3 regions of the Allobosea sp. 05L423 genome follow, and region 2 is predicted to be linked to each of the others. Evidence: predicted binding sites of a transcription regulator. Region 2 holds the regulator's gene; each other region holds the start of a gene.
What was found. The regulator HrcA, encoded in region 2, represses chaperone genes, less so after heat shock. The targets are predictions, from matches to a motif close to GTTAGCACTCNCNNNNNGNGAGTGCTAAC.

Region 1 (5,780 bases), on a different contig from region 2:
CGACCTGTGTCTTTTCTCGTTGGAGAAGCTTGGCCCATTCTGCCGTCGTCTTAGGCAGTGGGCTCTAAATCCCGGCGCCAGCCTGGAGTTCGTCGTCCAACTGGCCGTAGACGCCACGCCAGTAAAGCAGCGCACCCTCGTCCTGGGCGTGCCTGATCGCCTTGATCCGGCCGATCAGGATGGTGTGCGAATGGCGCTCGAGCGCCTCTTCCGTCTCGCAATCGAGGACGGCGAGCGCGCCGTCGAGCGTGGGCGCGCCGGTGACGAGGCGGCCCCACCGGCCGTCCTCGAAGCGAGCTTCTCCCTTGAAGCCGCCGCGTCCCGCGAAGCGATCCGCAACGGACCGGTGGCGCGCCGCGAGGACGTTTATGGCGAAATGGCGGGAGGCCTCGATGGTCGGCCAGGCCGAAGCGCTCTTGTTCACGCAGACGATGACGGTCGGCGGCTCCGCGGACAGCGCGGTGAGGGAGGTTGCTGTCAGGCCCGCGCGCGTGCCGTGATGGGAGGCGGTCACGATACTCACCGCACCGGCCACGTTACGCATCACCGTCTTGAAGGCATCGGCCTCGATGTCATTGGCCGCGAGTGGAGCCACCTGGCGGTTCATGCGATCACCCATACGAACGCTGCGGCGGGTCGGCCGCAAAACCGTACTAGGGCAGGTTTCTAAATTTGTCTATCGACTGAGTAGACAATATCAGGCTGCGCTCGCGTCGCCCGGCTGCTCGCCGCGAGAACGGCGGACGAGGTCTGCGATGGTCGTGTTGTCGACGACGCTCGCCATCGCGTCCCGAACCTGGCTCATCACGGAGCGCACCGGGCAGACGTCGATGTCGCCGCAATCGCTGCAGGCTCTGAAGGAGGAGCGGCTGGCGCAGGAAAGCGGCGCGATTGGCCCTTCTAGAGCGCGAACCACGGCGCCGACCATGATTGCTCGTGCCGGCTTGGCCAGAGCATAGCCGCCGCCCGGACCCTTCTTGCTGCGCAGCATGCCGGCATTGCGCAGGTCGAGCAGGATCGCGTCGAGGAACTTCTTCGGGATGTTGTTCTTCTGCGCGATATCGGCGACCTGAGTCGTCTCACCGGCTTCCAGCTTGGCAAGATGCACCATGGCCTTGAGGCCGTATTTGCCCTTGTTGGTCAGCATAGGCATGCCCCGCCCAGAGAGAAGTATATTCTATCTATCAACATTGCGGCTACGCGCAAGATCGCGTTCTTCGAGCGGAAAACGAAGAAGATTTATTCTGTCGCTTTCTCATGGGCTGGGCCCGCCGCGATCATGTGCGACGGTCAGCCTTCGCTTGCGCCAGTGGGTGAACAACTCCGTTTCGGCGTGCATGGCGTGCGTTCTGGGCTGAAAGTAGGGTCGTGCCCGCACGACATGTCGACCGGTTGCCGGAGCATCGCCGGAATTCCGTCAGCCGAGACCGAAACGTTGCAACGACATCCATGAGCCCTTCAACGTTTCGGAAACTCCACGGGCCTGACCGGCACAGCGAAGGAGTACCCCGGGCTTGTGTCGCCACGCTTCACCGGCGTGGTTTGCTGCCGGTGTCGCGCAAGAATTTCCCTCTGCGGATACTGCGACGTTTCAAGCCTTTCGAGTTGGATTGCGGCAAGATAAAAATCTACTGAATTAATGGTCTAATATTGACCTCGATCAGAGATCGGCCGCAACAATGAGCTGTTGGCACTCTCGAAAGGCGAGTGCCAAGAGGCTTCACGCTTGCCCATGGAGATCGCAATGGCATTTCGGCCGCTTCACGACCGTGTCGTGATCCACCGCCTAGACGGCGAGGAGAAGACGAAGGGCGGTATCATCATTCCCGATACCGCGAAGGAAAAGCCTCGGGAGGGCGAGGTCGTCGCCGTCGGTCCCGGCGCCCGCGATGAGAGCGGCAAGCTCGTGCCGCTCGACGTCAAGAAGGGCGATCGTGTCCTGTTCGGCAAGTGGTCTGGCACCGAAGTCAAGATCGACGGCCGGGACCTCCTGATCGCCAAGGAATCCGACATCCTGGGCGTCATCGGCTGACGCTGCGCAATTCAGTTCCAAGGAGAGCAGCATGGCTGCCAAAGATGTGAAGTTTTCCGCCGATGCGCGCGAGCGCCTCCTGCGCGGTGTCGATATCCTCGCCAATGCTGTCAAGGTCACGCTGGGTCCGAAGGGCCGCAACGTCGTGATCGAGAAGTCTTTCGGCGCGCCCCGCATTACCAAGGATGGTGTGAGCGTCGCCAAGGAGATCGAGCTCGCCGACAGGTTCGAGAATCTCGGCGCGCAGCTGCTGCGCGAAGTCGCTTCGAAGACGAACGATCTGGCCGGCGACGGCACCACCACCGCGACCGTGCTTGCCCAATCGATCGTCCGCGAGGGTTCGAAGGCCGTGGCCGCCGGCTTCAACCCGCAGGATCTGAAGCGCGGCATCGACCTTGCCGTGATCGAAGCGGTCAAGGATCTGGAGAAGCGCGCCACCAAGGTCGGCAAAGCCGATGATATCGCGCAGGTCGGCACGATCTCGGCCAATGGCGACGCCTCGATTGGCGCAATCATTTCCGAAGCTGTGCAGCGTGTCGGCAAGGAGGGCGTGATCACGGTCGAGGAGGCGAAGAGCCTCGAGACGGAGCTCGATGTCGTCGAGGGGTTGCAGTTCGACCGGGGCTATCTCTCGCCCTATTTCGTGACCAATGCCGAGAAGCTGCTCGTCGAGTTCGACGACCCCTACATCCTCATCCATGAGAAGAAGCTGTCCTCGTTGCAGTCTCTGCTGCCGATCCTCGAGGCGGTGGTGCAGACCGGCAAGCCGCTGCTGATCATCGCCGAGGATATCGAGGGCGAGGCGCTGGCCACGCTCGTCGTCAACAAGCTGCGCGGAGGCCTCAAGGTCGCGGCCGTGAAGGCGCCCGGCTTCGGCGATCGCCGCAAGGCGCTGCTGGAGGATATCGCCATCCTGACGGCTGGCGAGACGATTTCGGAAGATCTCGGCATCAAGCTGGAAAACGTGACGATCGCCCAGCTCGGCCGCGCCAAGAAGGTCCGAATCGACAAGGAAAACACCACCGTCGTCGACGGCGCCGGCAAGAAGAAGGCGATCGAGGCGCGTGTCGCGCAGATCAAGGCGCAGATCGAGGAGACGACCTCCGATTACGATCGCGAGAAGCTGCAGGAGCGGCTGGCCAAGCTTGCTGGCGGCGTTGCTGTGATCCGCGTCGGCGGTGCGACCGAGATCGACGTGAAGGAGAAGAAGGATCGCGTCGACGACGCGCTCAACGCCACCCGCGCGGCCGTCGCCGAGGGAATCGTTCCGGGCGGCGGTGTGGCTCTCCTGCGCGCGAAGGCCGCCGTCGCCAAGCTGAAGAGCGATAACGACGATGTCACCGCGGGCATCCAGATCGTCCTGAAGGCTCTGGAGGCGCCGATCCGCCAGATCGTCGAGAACGCCGGCGTCGAGGGCGCCGTCGTCGTCGGCAAGCTGCTGGAAGCGAAGTCGCCGACCTATGGCTACAACGCCCAGACCGAAGAATATGTCGATCTGATCGAGGCCGGCATCGTCGACCCGGTCAAGGTGGTCCGCACGGCCCTGCAGGACGCAGCTTCCGTCGCAGGTCTGCTCGTCACCACCGAGGCCCTGATCACCGAGGCGCCCAAGGACAAGGTGCCCGCGCCGGGGCTGCCGCCGGGAGGCGGGCTCGACTTCTGAAGTCAGCCTCGGACTTCAGTCAGGCCTTGATCGGGTGACGCGCGGCCTCCGTCGCGCGTCACCTTCGCTGGCTTCGTGCCGGTCGCTTTTCAGTGATGAAGCCCGCCGCGAAGTCACGCGAGCGGCCAGTTTTCGCGAGTGCTGCATGGTTCGCAAATCGGTCGATATCGCTGTCCTGGGCCTGGGCGCCATGGGCTCCGCTGCCCTGTTCCAGCTGGCAACCCGAGGAGCGGATGTTCTCGGGATCGATCAGTTCAGCCCGCCTCATCAATTGGGTTCGAGCCACGGCGAAACGCGGATCACGCGCCTTGCCGTCGCGGAAGGGAAGGAACTGGTGCCGCTGGTGCGGCGATCCCATGAAATCTGGCAGGAGCTGGAAGCCCGTACCGGCGAGGGCCTGTTCGGCCAGGTCGGATTTCTGGCGGTTTCCGGCAGCGGGCCGGGCCAGGGTTCTGCGGACTATGTCGACCGCGTCACCGCGGTTGCGCAAGGGGAGGGGATTCACCACGAAGTCATCGACGCCGCCGAAGCGCGGCGCCGTTATCCCTGGCTCAATGCGGGCGACGGCGATCGCGTCTATTTCGAACCGGAAGGCGGCTTCTTGCGGCCCGAGCACTGTGTCTCCGCGCAACTGCGTCTCGCTTCCGCCGCCGGCGCGAAGCTGATGCTCGACACCCCTGTCCGGGCGATTGTTGCGCAAGGCGATCACATCGAGCTTCGGACTGACAACCAAACGATCCTTGCCGGCCGTGTCGTGGTGAGCGCGGGAGCCTGGGCGAGCAAGCTGTTAGGCCCGGGCTTCAACGCCCTGCTGCGCCCTACGCGGGAAATCCTGCACTGGTACGGTCTGGACTCCGCGGCATCGCCCCAATGGACGGACGCACCGGTTTTTATCTGGGCCACAGGTGCGCGGCAGGGCTTCTACGGTTTTCCGGCCATCGACGGGACGGTGAAGGTCGCGCATGGGGAGAAGAATGTCTTCGTCGACCCCGACCGTTTCGATCGTTCGAGCGACGAGGCTGAATCGCGAGATTTCTACGCCAAGGCGATCGAAGGGCGGCTGAATGGCCTGCGCGCCGATAACTCGCGTCGCAAGACCTGCCTTTATACGGTCTCGCCCGATGGTGGTTTCGTCATCGACGAATGGCCCGAAAGCGAGCGCGTCCTCGTCGTCTCTCCCTGTTCCGGGCACGGCTTCAAGCACTCGGCTGGGATCGGCGAGGCCGTGAGCCAGCGCATTCTGGATGGCGCGAGCCGCATCGACCTGTCGGCTTTCCGGCTCGGACGGTTCGAGGCCCGCAACAACGGCTTCTGACTTTTACGCCAGACACCGCTGGCTGGGGCAGCCTCAGCTTTCGAGGAAGGCGGCCACCTGCGGATGGGCCCGCAGTGCAGCGACGTCCTCCGGCGTGGGCAGGACGGGCCGGTCGCGTACGGAATCGACCAGGCACAGAAAGCCGAGCGGCGCGTCGGTCGCCGCACGGAATTGGTGCCAGGTCCAGGCGGGTATCGTGACCAGGTCCAACTCACCGATATCGTCCACCTGCGTGCCGACGAGGCAACGGCCGTGTCCGCGCAGAACCATCACGCCATGGACATGGCCGTGGCGTTCCAGCGTGGTGTGGCCGCCGGCGGCGACCTCGAAATAGCGCAGTTCGCCGGCGAGGTCCGCGTGCGAGAACAGTGTCTGCCGGGAGACGTTGAGGAACGGCGCCGTCGCATCCTGCTTGTAGGCGAGACGGTCGACCCCTTGCCAACCGAAATCGTCCTGCCAGCGACGCAGCGTGGCGGACTGGGGCGAGATCTGCTCAGGCATGGGCTTCTGCTTTGGCATGGCTGCGTACCTGATCGACGAATGCGGCCGTCGCCTGGCTGAGACGCCCGCGTTCGGCCAGAAGGTTCCCGCCGATCAGCAGCATCACCTCATCCCCGTAGAAGTCGAGGATTTCCGGCACGCGGGCAAGGCTCAATCCTCCGGCCGGCACTGGCAGTGCCGCTATGAGATCCCCAGAAGGCGCGAGGGCCGCTGCGCTGATCTGCCGGCACGTTTCGGGCGAGCACCCGAAGCGACCGCCGAAATTCGGA
Region 2 (5,780 bases):
CGCCCTTGAGATCCGAAAGGACGGGTGCCGCTGCGAGAGGCCCGATCACGGCGGAAACGACCCCGCAGACTGCGATGCCGCGGCACGCCATTCGCATGGATCTGCCTCGCATCATCCCCTCCAGTGCTCGACCGGCGCGAAGACCGCGCGCGACGGTGAATTCCTCTCGAAGCCTTTGCGGCGGTCGGCGACGCGCTCCTCCGCAATCCCCGCGATGCTGCGAAACAGAAACAACCCGGCCCCGACGGCCGCAGCCGGCACGAGGCCGGCGGACCCGAGATATGGCAGGGCGCCGACAGCGAGGTCGCCGAGAGATTTCGCCACATCACCAGCTCCGGACGCCGGCGTGAACATGGTTTTGAAGATGCCTTCGACCGCCTGGCCGACACCGGGCATCGCTCCCAGACCACCGAGGATACCGGCAGCGCCGACGCCGATGGCGGCCTTGCGGTTATTGTCGGCGGCCACGATTGCAGGCACGCCGTCGTCATACAGGTCTCCCGGCGTCGCCTGCGCGCGCGCCGGCGCGACAGGCATCGGCAACCCGCCCGCCAGAGCGAGCAAGGTCGCATCGTCGGGCTGTCCTGTCGCCGACAGGCCGTTCTGCACCTGGAAGGCGAAGAGGGCGCCGGAGGTGATTGGACCGAAGAGGCCGTCGATCTTGCCCACCGGATAGCCCAGGCGGGCCAGATGCTCCTGCACGCGTTCCATCTCGGTCCACCCGCGCGTGACCGAGGGCGAGAGCGTCGTTGCGACGGCTCCAGGCATGCGTAGCCGCGCGGCCCAGGCCCCGTAGGCTGTTTCCAGCCGCGTGTCGTAGCGGTTCGCAGCGTAGCCCTTGCCGTTGTAGCGATACGCGAAACCCGCCCAGTCGCGGCTCCGCAAGGCCTGCATCATCGCTGGATTCGCCGCGATGAAGTGCAGCATCGCCTCGATCTGCGCGGTCGCGCCCGTCGCCATGCTCGCGACCATATCGGTGGCCGATGCATAGCCCAGCGCAACCGCGTTGAAGCCCATGATCTGACCAAGCCCCCAGGAGGCGGAGCGATTGGCGAGCTCCTCGTGGATCGCCCGGGCGCGCTGCAGCAAGCCCAGACGGCCCGCACGCCCCTGATCGGCATATTGGGAGGAGCGCTGCCAGCTCGGGATGGCGAGGCCTTCCGCTTCCGCCCGCGCCAGGAGAGACGGCGCGGCCTCGCGCAACAGCCGATGGAAGACATGCTTCTCGAACAGGAAGACTGGCGTGATGCCGTCAGCTTCGAAAGCGCGACCATTGCTCTCGACCTCGACGACGGCGAGAGCCACGGCGGGCTCCAGCCCCTGTGTCTGGGCCAGCCGCGTGATCTCGTTGACGATGTCCTGCGTGAAATCGACCATAGGCTCCCCCCTTCGATCAGAAACGCAGATTCGCGCCTGTGCGGTGTTCATCGACACGCTGGGCGGTGGTCGCCTGCGCATTGCGCCAGAGCATGACGGCAAGCCCGATCAAGACGAGCCAGACCCCGCCCTTGGCCCCCAGAAGGACCGGCAAGATCGTAGGCAGGGGGCTTCCCGCCTCCTGGGCAACGGCTGCAGGCATGACCCAATCCGTCACGGAGGGCGATTGCACGATCTGCGTTGAAGCCGCTTCGGCCCGGGTGGCCAACTGGCCCGTCCTCTCGAAAAGGTCGGTTCGCGCATCGGTCAGTCCCAATATGCCGAACAGGGCGGTCGCGAGCGCCAGCCAGCGACCGCGGTCGGTCAGCGCAATCGTCTCGGAGCCCTCCCGCTTCAGATCCCGCGCCGTCTCGTTGCGCCGCTCCGGCCAGAGTGGCATCGGTTCGCCCCTGCGAAGCTGGAACCAGGTCCGCGCGTCGACGATGCCGGTGGGCGCAATGCCATTGGCCTGCTGGAACGAGAAGACGGCCGTCATCGTCCGCAGCCCGTAGTCGCCGTCGTCCCTCCCGGCCGGATAGCCCTGATCGTTCAGGAGCCCCTGAACGGCCTTGATCTGATCGACGGAATCGGGATTTGCGCCGGGGCGGAGCGGCAAGAATTCAAGGAGGCCTTGCCCGCCATCGATCGCGCCAAGCACCCCGCGCTGCTCATCCTCCAGCGCATCCGTCGTGATCTGATCGTCCGGTACGCCGAGCTGCAAGATATTCGGCAAGAGGCCGCTGGTCGCAACCGGAGCGCGCTCGGTTGGCCAACGATAACCAAGCAGCCGGGATTTCGGATAGCTGGAGACCTTGACGCTGTCCCCCTGATTGCCGCCGAGCACGAACAGGTGCTCATCATCCTCGCGCAGGAAGAAGCCGACATGGCCATAAGAGCTGTTCGCCTCGTTGCGAGAGAGGACGACGATGCAACCTTCGCGTGGCTCTTCGAGCTTCACGCCGAGGTTGAGATAGCTGCGGGCCATCAGCGAGCGGCTCGAGGAGTAGCCGGAAAGCACGAGGCAGGCGCCGGCGAAAGCCGCACACCACGCGTGCTCGTCGCTGCGGACCTGGCCGTGTCCCGACAGGCGGAACATCTCCAAAATCCGCGGTTCCGCTGCTGCGCCCTTGTATTCGGTGATGCCCCGGAGGGTATTCGCGATCAGCCACCACGGAGCCAACATGCGCACCTCACACAACTTATGGTTGCATGATCAATGCATATGCGCCTCCCCGACGCAATGCCGCAGCGGCAACTGCGTTAACGACAGAGGCCCGGCAGTGCACCGGCCACTGCCCGGCGCCTCGTTTCCGCAGCCCTGCAGAAGGCCGCGATCAGCCTTCGGCCTGAGCCTCGCCGCGGATATAGGGCTCGACAGGGCCCTTCAGCGTGATCGTCATCGGGCGGCCGAAGCGATCCTTGGCGTTGCCGGCCGCGACCTTCACCCAGCCTTCGGAGACGCAATATTCCTCGACATTGGTCTTCTCGACGCCCTTGAAACGGATGCCGATGTCGCGCGCCAGCACCTCGGCGTCGTAAAACGGGCTGTCCGGGTTGACGGAGAGGCGGTCGGGAAGCTGGTCTGACATGGGCTTTGGCTCTTGTGGATTCGGGGGCGCTTTCGCGCGGAGATAGCCTCATCCGCGACGGAAGCCAAATTCTTCAAGATGGAAACGCGTCGTCATCCCGGGCGAGCGGCGAAACCGCGCCGATCCGGAAGCCCTGGCGGCGTTCCGGTTTTCTTCGATGGCTTGCGGGCCACGCCCGGAACAACGGCGTACTTCCTCAGACAGATGCTGCGCGTCAGCGTTCGCCGTCGAGCAGGCTGCCGACCACCTTGGCGGTGTAGTCGACCATCGGGACGATGCGGGCATAGTTCAGACGCGTCGGGCCGATGATGCCGACGACGCCGACGATGCGCTGCTCGGCATCGCGGAAGGGGGCCGCCACCATCGAGGAGCCCGACATCGAGAACAGCTTGTTCTCCGAGCCGATGAAGATGCGCACGCCGTCGCCATCCTCCGCTCGCGACAGAAGATCGATCACGTCGGTCTGGGTCTCGAGATCGCCGAAGAGCAGGCGGATGCGCTCGAGGTCCTCCTGCGCCTTCAGGTCCTCGAGCAGGTTCGCCTGGCCGCGGACGATCAGGTGCCGGTCGCTGCTCGGGCCCGACGAAGTGGCGATGCCGTTCTCGACCAGCCGGGCGGTCAGCGCATCGAGCTCGCGCTCCATCTGCGTGCGCTGGGTCGCGATCTCGCCGCGCAATTCGGCGAGCGTCTTGCCGATGATACGCGCGTTGAGGAAGTTCGCGGCCTCGCTCAGCGCCGAAGCCGGCAGGCCGGGCGGCAGCGCCAGCAGGCGGTTCTCGACCGTGCCGTCCTCCGCGACGAGCACGACCAGCGCACGGGCGGGATCGAGCCGGACGAACTCGATGTGCTTGAGCCTTGGATCAGCCTTGGTGGTGACGACGACACCAGCGCCGCGCGACAGGCCGGAGAGCAGCGCCGAGGCCTCGGTCAGCGTCTGGTCGAGGCTGCGGTTGGTTGCGGCAGCCCTGATCTGTGCCTCGATGCGCTTGCGCTCGTCGGAGGTGAGGTTGCCGACCTCCATCATCGCATCGACGAAGAAGCGCAGGCCTCGTTCCGTAGGAAGGCGCCCCGCAGAGGTGTGCGGCGCGTAGATCAGCCCGGCCAGCTCCAGATCGGTCATGACGTTGCGCACCGTCGCCGGCGAGAGCGACATCGGCAGCAGGCGCGCGATGTTGCGCGAGCCGACAGGCTCGCCGGTCGTCAGAAAGCCGTCGACGATCTGGCGGAATATCTCGCGCGAGCGCTGATCGGTCTCGACCAGGCTGCTTATCGTCTCGGGGCGGGGCGTGTGGGCGCTCATGAACCTTTACGGGCGAACCGTTCCTCTGTCCTATTGTCGTCACGCGATGCGCATGGATCAAGGGGTAGAAAGCCCCCCTGCCTTGCCGTACCGGGCGGGAGAGCCTAAAAGCCGCCACTTCTCCGCAAGACAGGATCATTTCATGCGACCCTCCAAACGCGCCGCCGACGAGATGCGCAAGGTCACGCTCGAACGCGGCGTGGTGCGCTATGCCGAGGGCTCCTGCATGGTGACGTTCGGCGAGACCAAGGTGCTCTGCGCCGCCACCGTCGAGGAAAAGGGCCCGCCGTGGCTGCGCGGCACCGGCAAGGGCTGGGTCACCGCCGAGTATTCGATGCTGCCGCGCGCAACGCATGAGCGCACGCGCCGCGAGGTTACCTCCGGCAAACCCTCTGGCCGCACGCAGGAGATCCAGCGACTGGTCGGGCGCTCGCTTCGCGCCGTCGTCGACCTGACCGCGATCGGCGAGCGCCAGATCGTCGTCGACTGCGACGTGCTGCAGGCCGATGGCGGCACCCGGACGGCGTCGATCACCGGCGCCTGGGTGGCGCTGCACGACGCGTTGAAATGGATGGAAGGCCGCGGGCTCCTCAAGGGCACCAACCCGCTGAAGGACCATGTCGCCGCCGTCTCCTGCGGCATCGTCGCCGGCCAGCCGGTGATCGACCTCGACTATGTCGAGGATTCCGGCGCGCAGACCGACGCGAATTTCGTCATCACCGGCACGGGCGGCCTCGTCGAGGTGCAGGGTACGGCGGAAGGCGCGCCGTTCTCGGAGGAGGAGCTGCTTTCGCTGCTCAAGCTCGCCAAGGGCGGCGTTTCCAAGCTGGTCGCCCTCCAGAAGGCGGCTGTGGCCTGACGATGAGCCAGCACCGCCTCCTCACCGGCAAGGTCGTGATCGCGACCCACAACCAGGGCAAGCTGCGCGAGATGCGACAGCTTCTGGCTCCCTACGGCATCGAGCTCGTCTCGGCCGGGGAGCTCGGCCTGCCCGAGCCGGTCGAGGACGGCACCATGTTCTCGGAGAATGCGGCGATCAAGGCGGTCGCCGCGACCAGGGCGAGCGGCCTGCCTGCGCTCTCCGACGACTCGGGCGTCTGCATCGACGCGCTCGACGGTGCACCCGGCCTGTTCTCTGCCAATTGGGCCGGTCCGGGCAAGGATTTCGCCCCCGCGATCGCGCGCGTGCAGATCGAACTGGCCAAGCGCGGCGCCGCCACGCCCGACAAGCGCGGGGCGCATTTCGTTTCGGCGCTGGTGATCGCCTGGCCGGACGGCCATCAGGAGCTGTTCGAGGGCCGCGTCTTCGGCACGATCACTCATGAGGTCCGTGGCGCGGGCGGCTTCGGCTACGACCCGATCTTCCTGCCTGACGGGCACGCGAAGACCTTCGGCGAGATGACAGCGGCCGAGAAGCACGGCATCCCGGCCGATGGCTCCCCCGGCCTGTCCCACCGGGCGCGCGCCTTCCATGT
Region 3 (5,780 bases), on a different contig from region 2:
GTTCGAACACTATGATTTCCATTCGCAGTTAGGTTGAAAACAAAAAGGCCGAGCAAGTGCCCGGCCTTTCGAGTGGCTATAGTCGCTGGTGCCAGTACATCCGTGGTCAACGGCGACGATTGCCAAATCACGCAGTCTGGAGCTGTTCCGCGGCCATCTTGCCGGACCGGTTGTCGCGAGCGACTTCGTATCCAAGCTTCTGGCCTTCCTGCAAATCCCGCATCCCAGCTCGTTCGACGGCGGAGATGTGCACGAACACATCCTGGCCGCCGTCATCCGGCTGGATGAAGCCGAAACCCTTGGTGGAATTGAACCATTTCACTGTGCCGGTGGTCATGAGAAACCCTCCTTTTGGCAAGACCTGTCGCTCGTCGACAGAATGTTCGACGAGTTCAGAACGATTTCGAAAGGGGGGAGTTTATCAGAGCCGCGCCAAAGCGCGAAAATAACAACGGCCGTCCAAGCAATCTCGATAAAATACAAATAACTCAGGTCACCGATTGCGTCAAGATAATTATCATAAATACGATTTTTATCTTTGTGCTCATGATTTCAACTACCTGCTCGCGGAACATTTTTAGCGAGAATTCTGTCAATTCTCTGCCATATCCGGCCGGCATCGGCGGGCCCTTGAAAGTGGACAACGCTGTCTGGCTGCCCGGAAGCCAGGGGTAATCCAACGGCTAACACCCGGCCCACAACGCTCAGTGGGCCGGGGCGAAGTCGTGTCCCCGCTCGATGAATAACCCGGCCCGCTCGCGCCGGGCCGGGCGCGTCGTCAGGCCCTGCCCCGTGAGCCTTCCCTTCGGCTTCCCATGAACGCAGCCACGTCGGGCGCGAGAAGGTCGTGCCTTTCCGCCCATGAGGCGAATAAGCCCCGCGCCGTTTCCGGTTCGATCTCGCCGCGGATCGCCGCCAGGCAGGCTTTCAAAGCAAAGCCATGGACCGGATCGCGCCTGCTCACCGGCCAGTCGGCCAGGAACATGTAGGCCTCCATCGCCGACGCAATCGCCGCCGGGTGCCCGAGACCGGTCAGGATAACAACCGGTCTCTCAAAGTCGTCAGATGTCATCATGCAGTCCTCCCTGGGCGGGGAGCGAGTGCCAACGTTGCCATAGCCATATCCTCCTGGAAGCAACATGGATCCGGTTTGGTTGATCGCCGCGTCGAGCGCGCTGTCACTGTCGGCGGCTGCCATGATTTTGGGATGCGCTCGCCCCGGATCAAGCCCGCCGCAGCATCGACGTTACTGGAGTCGGAATTCGCCGCTCACCGCGCTGAAGTCGGCCGGGCCGATCAGGTCCTTATGAGCGACGGTGATGCGGAAGAGTTTGCCCTCGAGCTTGGCCTGCCAGAAGGCAAGGAACTTGTTCAGTTCGGGAAAGCGCGGGGCGAGGTCGTAGTCCTGCCAGATGTATTCCTGCAGGATCGAAGGGTGGTCGGGCAAGCGGTAGAGGATCCCGGCGGTGGTCAATCCGTAGCCGGCGATCTGGCGGGCGAAGTCCGTCGAAGCCATTCCTTTCAGCCCCCTGGTTTCACTGCGCCGATGGCAGCGCGTTTCCAACGTCTTGGCAAGCCGAAAGTTTGCGTTTGCGCTGCCTTTTCAGCCTGTTAGCACTCGATCAAAAAAAGTGCTGCCGGCCTCTTGAAGGCCAAAAATGAGCAACCCAAATCATCGCGCGGGCACGGCGCCTCAGGGGCGAGCGGAACCTCGCCGCGAGACCCGAACAGGGCCGAGCCGCTTTGACATGTGACCGACATGGAAACTGGAGGAACTCATGAAGTTTCGGCCACTGCATGACCGCGTCGTCGTGAAGCGCATCGACGCCGAGGAGAAGACCAGGGGCGGGATCATCATTCCCGACACTGCCAAGGAAAAGCCGCAGGAGGGCGAGGTCGTTGCTGTCGGCGCCGGGGCTCGCGACGAGACCGGCAAGCTCGTGCCGCTCGACGTCAAGGTCGGCGACCGCGTGCTCTTCGGCAAATGGAGCGGCACCGAGGTCAAGATCGATGACCAGGATCTCCTGATCATGAAGGAGTCCGACATCATGGGCGTCGTCGAGACGGCTGCTGCCCTCAAGAAGGCCGCCTGACGGGGCCTTCATCCCATCTCATCAACCTGAAACCTCAAGTCTGAAGGAGTGAGGAATCATGGCTGCGAAGGACGTGAAGTTTTCGCAGGACGCGCGCGAGCGGATGCTGCGCGGCGTCGACACGTTGGCCAATGCCGTGAAGGTCACGCTGGGTCCGAAGGGCCGCAACGTCGTGATCGAGAAGTCGTTCGGCGCCCCGCGCATCACCAAGGATGGCGTCACCGTCGCCAAGGAGATCGAGCTTTCCGACAAGTTCGAGAACATGGGCGCCCAGATGGTCCGCGAGGTGGCGTCGAAGCAGAACGACGCGGCCGGTGACGGCACCACGACCGCCACGGTCCTGGCCCAGGCGATCGTCCGCGAGGGGGCCAAGGCGGTGGCCGCCGGCATCAATCCGATGGATTTGAAGCGCGGCATCGATCTCGCCGTCGAGGCGGTGACGAAGTCGCTCGGCGAGCATTCCAAGACCATCACCGGCTCGGAGGAGGTCGCGCAGGTCGGCACCATCTCTGCGAATGGCGACCGTACGATCGGCGAGATGATCGCCGAGGCGATGAAGAAGGTGGGCAACGAGGGTGTCATCGCCGTCGAGGAAGCCAAGACCGCCGAAACCGAACTCGACGTTGTCGAAGGCATGCAGTTCGATCGCGGCTATCTCTCGCCCTATTTCGTGACCAACACCGAGAAGATGGTCGCGGAGCTGGAAGACCCGTACATCCTGATCCACGAGAAGAAGCTCTCTGGCCTCCAGACGATGCTGCCGCTGCTGGAAGCGGTGGTGCAGACCGGCAAGCCCCTGCTGATCGTGGCGGAGGACGTCGAGGGCGAGGCTCTCGCCACGCTCGTCGTCAACAAGCTTCGTGGCGGCCTCAAGATCGCAGCCGTCAAGGCTCCGGGCTTCGGCGATCGCCGCAAGGCCATGCTGGAGGATATAGCGATCCTGACCGGCGGCACCGCCATCAGCGAGGATCTCGGTATCAAGCTGGAGAATGTTACGCTCGACATGCTCGGCCGTGCCAAGAAGGTTCGGATCGAGAAGGAGAACACCACCATCGTCGATGGCGCCGGCTCGAAGGTCGAGATCGACGCAAGGGTCGCACAGATCAAGGCCCAAATCGAGGAGACCTCCTCGGACTACGACCGCGAGAAGCTCCAGGAACGTCTGGCGAAGCTCGCTGGCGGCGTCGCGGTGATCCGCGTCGGCGGCGCGACCGAGGTCGAGGTCAAGGAGAAGAAGGATCGTGTCGACGATGCGCTGAACGCGACCCGCGCCGCGGTCGAGGAAGGAATCCTGCCGGGCGGCGGCGTCGCTCTGCTGCGCGCGGTCAAGGCCCTCGAAGGGCTCGTGCCCGGCAATGACGACCAGAAGACCGGCGTCGAGATCGTCCGCAAGGCGATCACCGCGCCGGCCCGCCAGATCGTCGAGAATGCCGGCGGCGATGGCGCGGTCGTGGTCGGCAAGCTGCTGGAGTCGCAGGACTATGCCTGGGGCTACAACGCCCAGACCGGCGAATACGGCGATCTGGTCAAGGCCGGCATCATCGACCCGACCAAGGTCGTGCGCACCGCGATCCAGGATGCGGCGTCGGTCGCAGGCCTGCTGATCACCACCGAGGCGATGATCGCGGAGCTTCCGAAGAAGGATCCGGCGCCGGCATTGCCTGCCGGTGGCATGGACTATTGAGCATCGAGGGCGCCGCGACGCCGCGGCGCCCTCTTTCAAACGCTGCAATCTTAGGCATGTCGGAGGAGCCATGCCGTTCTCATCGTTGACCGATCCCATCGACCTGGCCCGTGCCGAGGCCGCTCTTGAAAAAGCGTGGGCGGAACTCAAGCCATCGCTTCCGGCAGGCTCTGACGAACTGGAGCGGAACAACCTCGCCTATATCGGTACTTCGCTGGTTCCTCTCGCGCTCGACGAGGACGATCTCGCACAGCGTGCGGTCGGTCGGTATCGCGAGAAAACCTAGGCGAGAGGCTTAGGGAAAGCCCCAGCATTCGCCACAATCATATCAGGCAGCCGACATAACCGATGGTCTTCAGGAATCGAAGGAAATCTCACCCTCCGACCGCTTCAAGCCCTCATTGCGAAAGCCGAGAGCGCAACATATGGGCTTAAGGATAATCTCTTGGCCGTCATGACACGGGACGGATCGGCAACCTGGCAGACAGTCGCCGCTCACATCGAGTCCCAATTGCCCGGCGCGGGAGAGTTCGCTACCGCGCGATTAAACGCCATACTCGTCTTGATCAGGACCCTATCCGGAAAATCCGAATGACAACGACCGCCACAGCCGAGCATCGCAGCTTCGAAGCCGACGTCTCCCGCTTGCTGCACATGATGGTGCATTCGGTCTATTCCGACCGCGACGTTTTCCTGCGTGAGCTGATTTCGAACGCAGCCGACGCTTGCGAGAAGCTGCGCTACGAAGCGATCGAGAAGCCCGAACTGCTCGGCGAAGAGCCGAAGCTCGCGATCACCATCATCGCCGATCCGGAGGCGAGCAAGCTGACCATTGCCGACAACGGCATCGGCATGAGCCATGACGAGATGATCGAGGCTCTCGGCACGATCGCCCGCTCGGGCACGCGCAGCTTCATGGAGCGGGTCGCGACCGCCGATGGCAAGGACGGCGCGCAGCTCATCGGCCAGTTCGGCGTCGGCTTCTATTCCGCCTTCATGGTCGCCGCGAAGGTCGAGGTCGTCAGCCGCCGCGCCGATAGCGCCGAAGCCTGGACCTGGTCATCCGACGGTAAGGGTGAGTTCACGGTGGCGCCCGCGGCGTTGGAGGAGGCTCCGGTCCGCGGGACGCGGGTGATGCTCCATCTGATGGACGATGCCAAGACCTACGCCGAGCGCTGGACTTTGGAGCGCGTCGTTAAGGAGCAGTCCGGCCATGTGCCCGTCCCGATTTCCTTGATCGCGGAGCCGGGAGCCGAACCAGTCTCCCTCTCCGACGGGGCCGCACTCTGGACCAAGCCGAAGAGCGAGATCACCAAGGACGAATACGCCGACTTCTACCGCAGCGTTGCGGGGCAATATGACGAGCCGGCGGCCACAATCCATTTTCGCGCGGAAGGCTTGCACGAATATACCGCGCTCGCCTTCGTCCCGGGCGCACGCCCGTTCGATCTCTTCGACGCCGACCGCAAGGGGAGGATAAAGCTCTACGTAAAGCGCGTCTTCATCACGGACGAGGCCGAGCTCCTTCCGCGCTATCTGCGTTTCGTGCGCGGCATCGTCGATACAGCCGACCTGCCGCTCAACGTCTCTCGCGAGATGATCCAGAACAGCCCGCTGCTCGGCGCAATCAAGAAGGGCGTCACCAACCGCGTGCTTTCCGATCTCGGGAAGCTGGCCGATCAGGATCCGGAAACCTTCCGACCGATCTGGGAGAACTTCGGCGCTGTGATCAAGGAAGGACTCTACGAGGATTTCGAGCGCCGGACACAGCTTCTCGGTCTCGCTCGCTTCCGCACGACGGCTTCCGGCGAGGGCTGGCGGAGTCTCAAGGATTACGTCGGCGCCCTGAAAGAAAACCAGACGGCCATCTACTACATCGCCGGTGACGATGCCTCACGGATCGCAGCCTCCCCGCAGCTCGAAGGCTTCCGTGCGCGCGGTATCGAAGTGATGCTACTGTCGGATCCGATCGACAGCTTCTGGGCCTCGGCCGCCCCGGACTT

Region 1: groES (co-chaperone GroES) is a predicted target of HrcA. The motif match lies at 1,687-1,715, and genes of this name have one in related genera.
Region 3: groES (co-chaperone GroES) is a predicted target of HrcA. The motif match lies at 1,611-1,639, and genes of this name have one in related genera.

What each region holds. Positions count from the first base shown of each region.
Region 1 is NZ_JBFTOA010000001.1:35,607-41,386, forward strand. Features, by position in the region: gene AC1DNE_RS00165 (flavin reductase family protein) at 65-607, opposite strand; gene AC1DNE_RS00170 (RrF2 family transcriptional regulator) at 698-1,147, opposite strand; gene groES (co-chaperone GroES) at 1,745-2,032, shown strand; gene groL (chaperonin GroEL) at 2,064-3,695, shown strand; gene solA (N-methyl-L-tryptophan oxidase) at 3,841-5,010, shown strand; gene AC1DNE_RS00190 (cupin domain-containing protein) at 5,044-5,511, opposite strand; gene AC1DNE_RS00195 (RuBisCO large subunit C-terminal-like domain-containing protein) at 5,504-5,780, opposite strand, start outside.
Region 2 is NZ_JBFTOA010000008.1:74,720-80,499, reverse strand. Features, by position in the region: gene AC1DNE_RS18530 (hypothetical protein) at 1-97, opposite strand, end outside; gene AC1DNE_RS18525 (N-acetylmuramidase domain-containing protein) at 112-1,377, opposite strand; gene AC1DNE_RS18520 (C40 family peptidase) at 1,394-2,599, opposite strand; gene AC1DNE_RS18515 (DUF3297 family protein) at 2,751-3,005, opposite strand; gene hrcA (heat-inducible transcriptional repressor HrcA) at 3,220-4,305, opposite strand; gene rph (ribonuclease PH) at 4,448-5,164, shown strand; gene rdgB (RdgB/HAM1 family non-canonical purine NTP pyrophosphatase) at 5,167-5,780, shown strand, end outside.
Region 3 is NZ_JBFTOA010000016.1:77,177-82,956, reverse strand. Features, by position in the region: gene AC1DNE_RS24390 (hypothetical protein) at 1-10, opposite strand, end outside; gene AC1DNE_RS24385 (cold-shock protein) at 128-337, opposite strand; gene AC1DNE_RS24380 (DUF982 domain-containing protein) at 779-1,198, opposite strand; gene AC1DNE_RS24375 (usg protein) at 1,247-1,516, opposite strand; gene groES (co-chaperone GroES) at 1,779-2,093, shown strand; gene groL (chaperonin GroEL) at 2,152-3,777, shown strand; gene AC1DNE_RS24360 (hypothetical protein) at 3,848-4,063, shown strand; gene htpG (molecular chaperone HtpG) at 4,369-5,780, shown strand, end outside.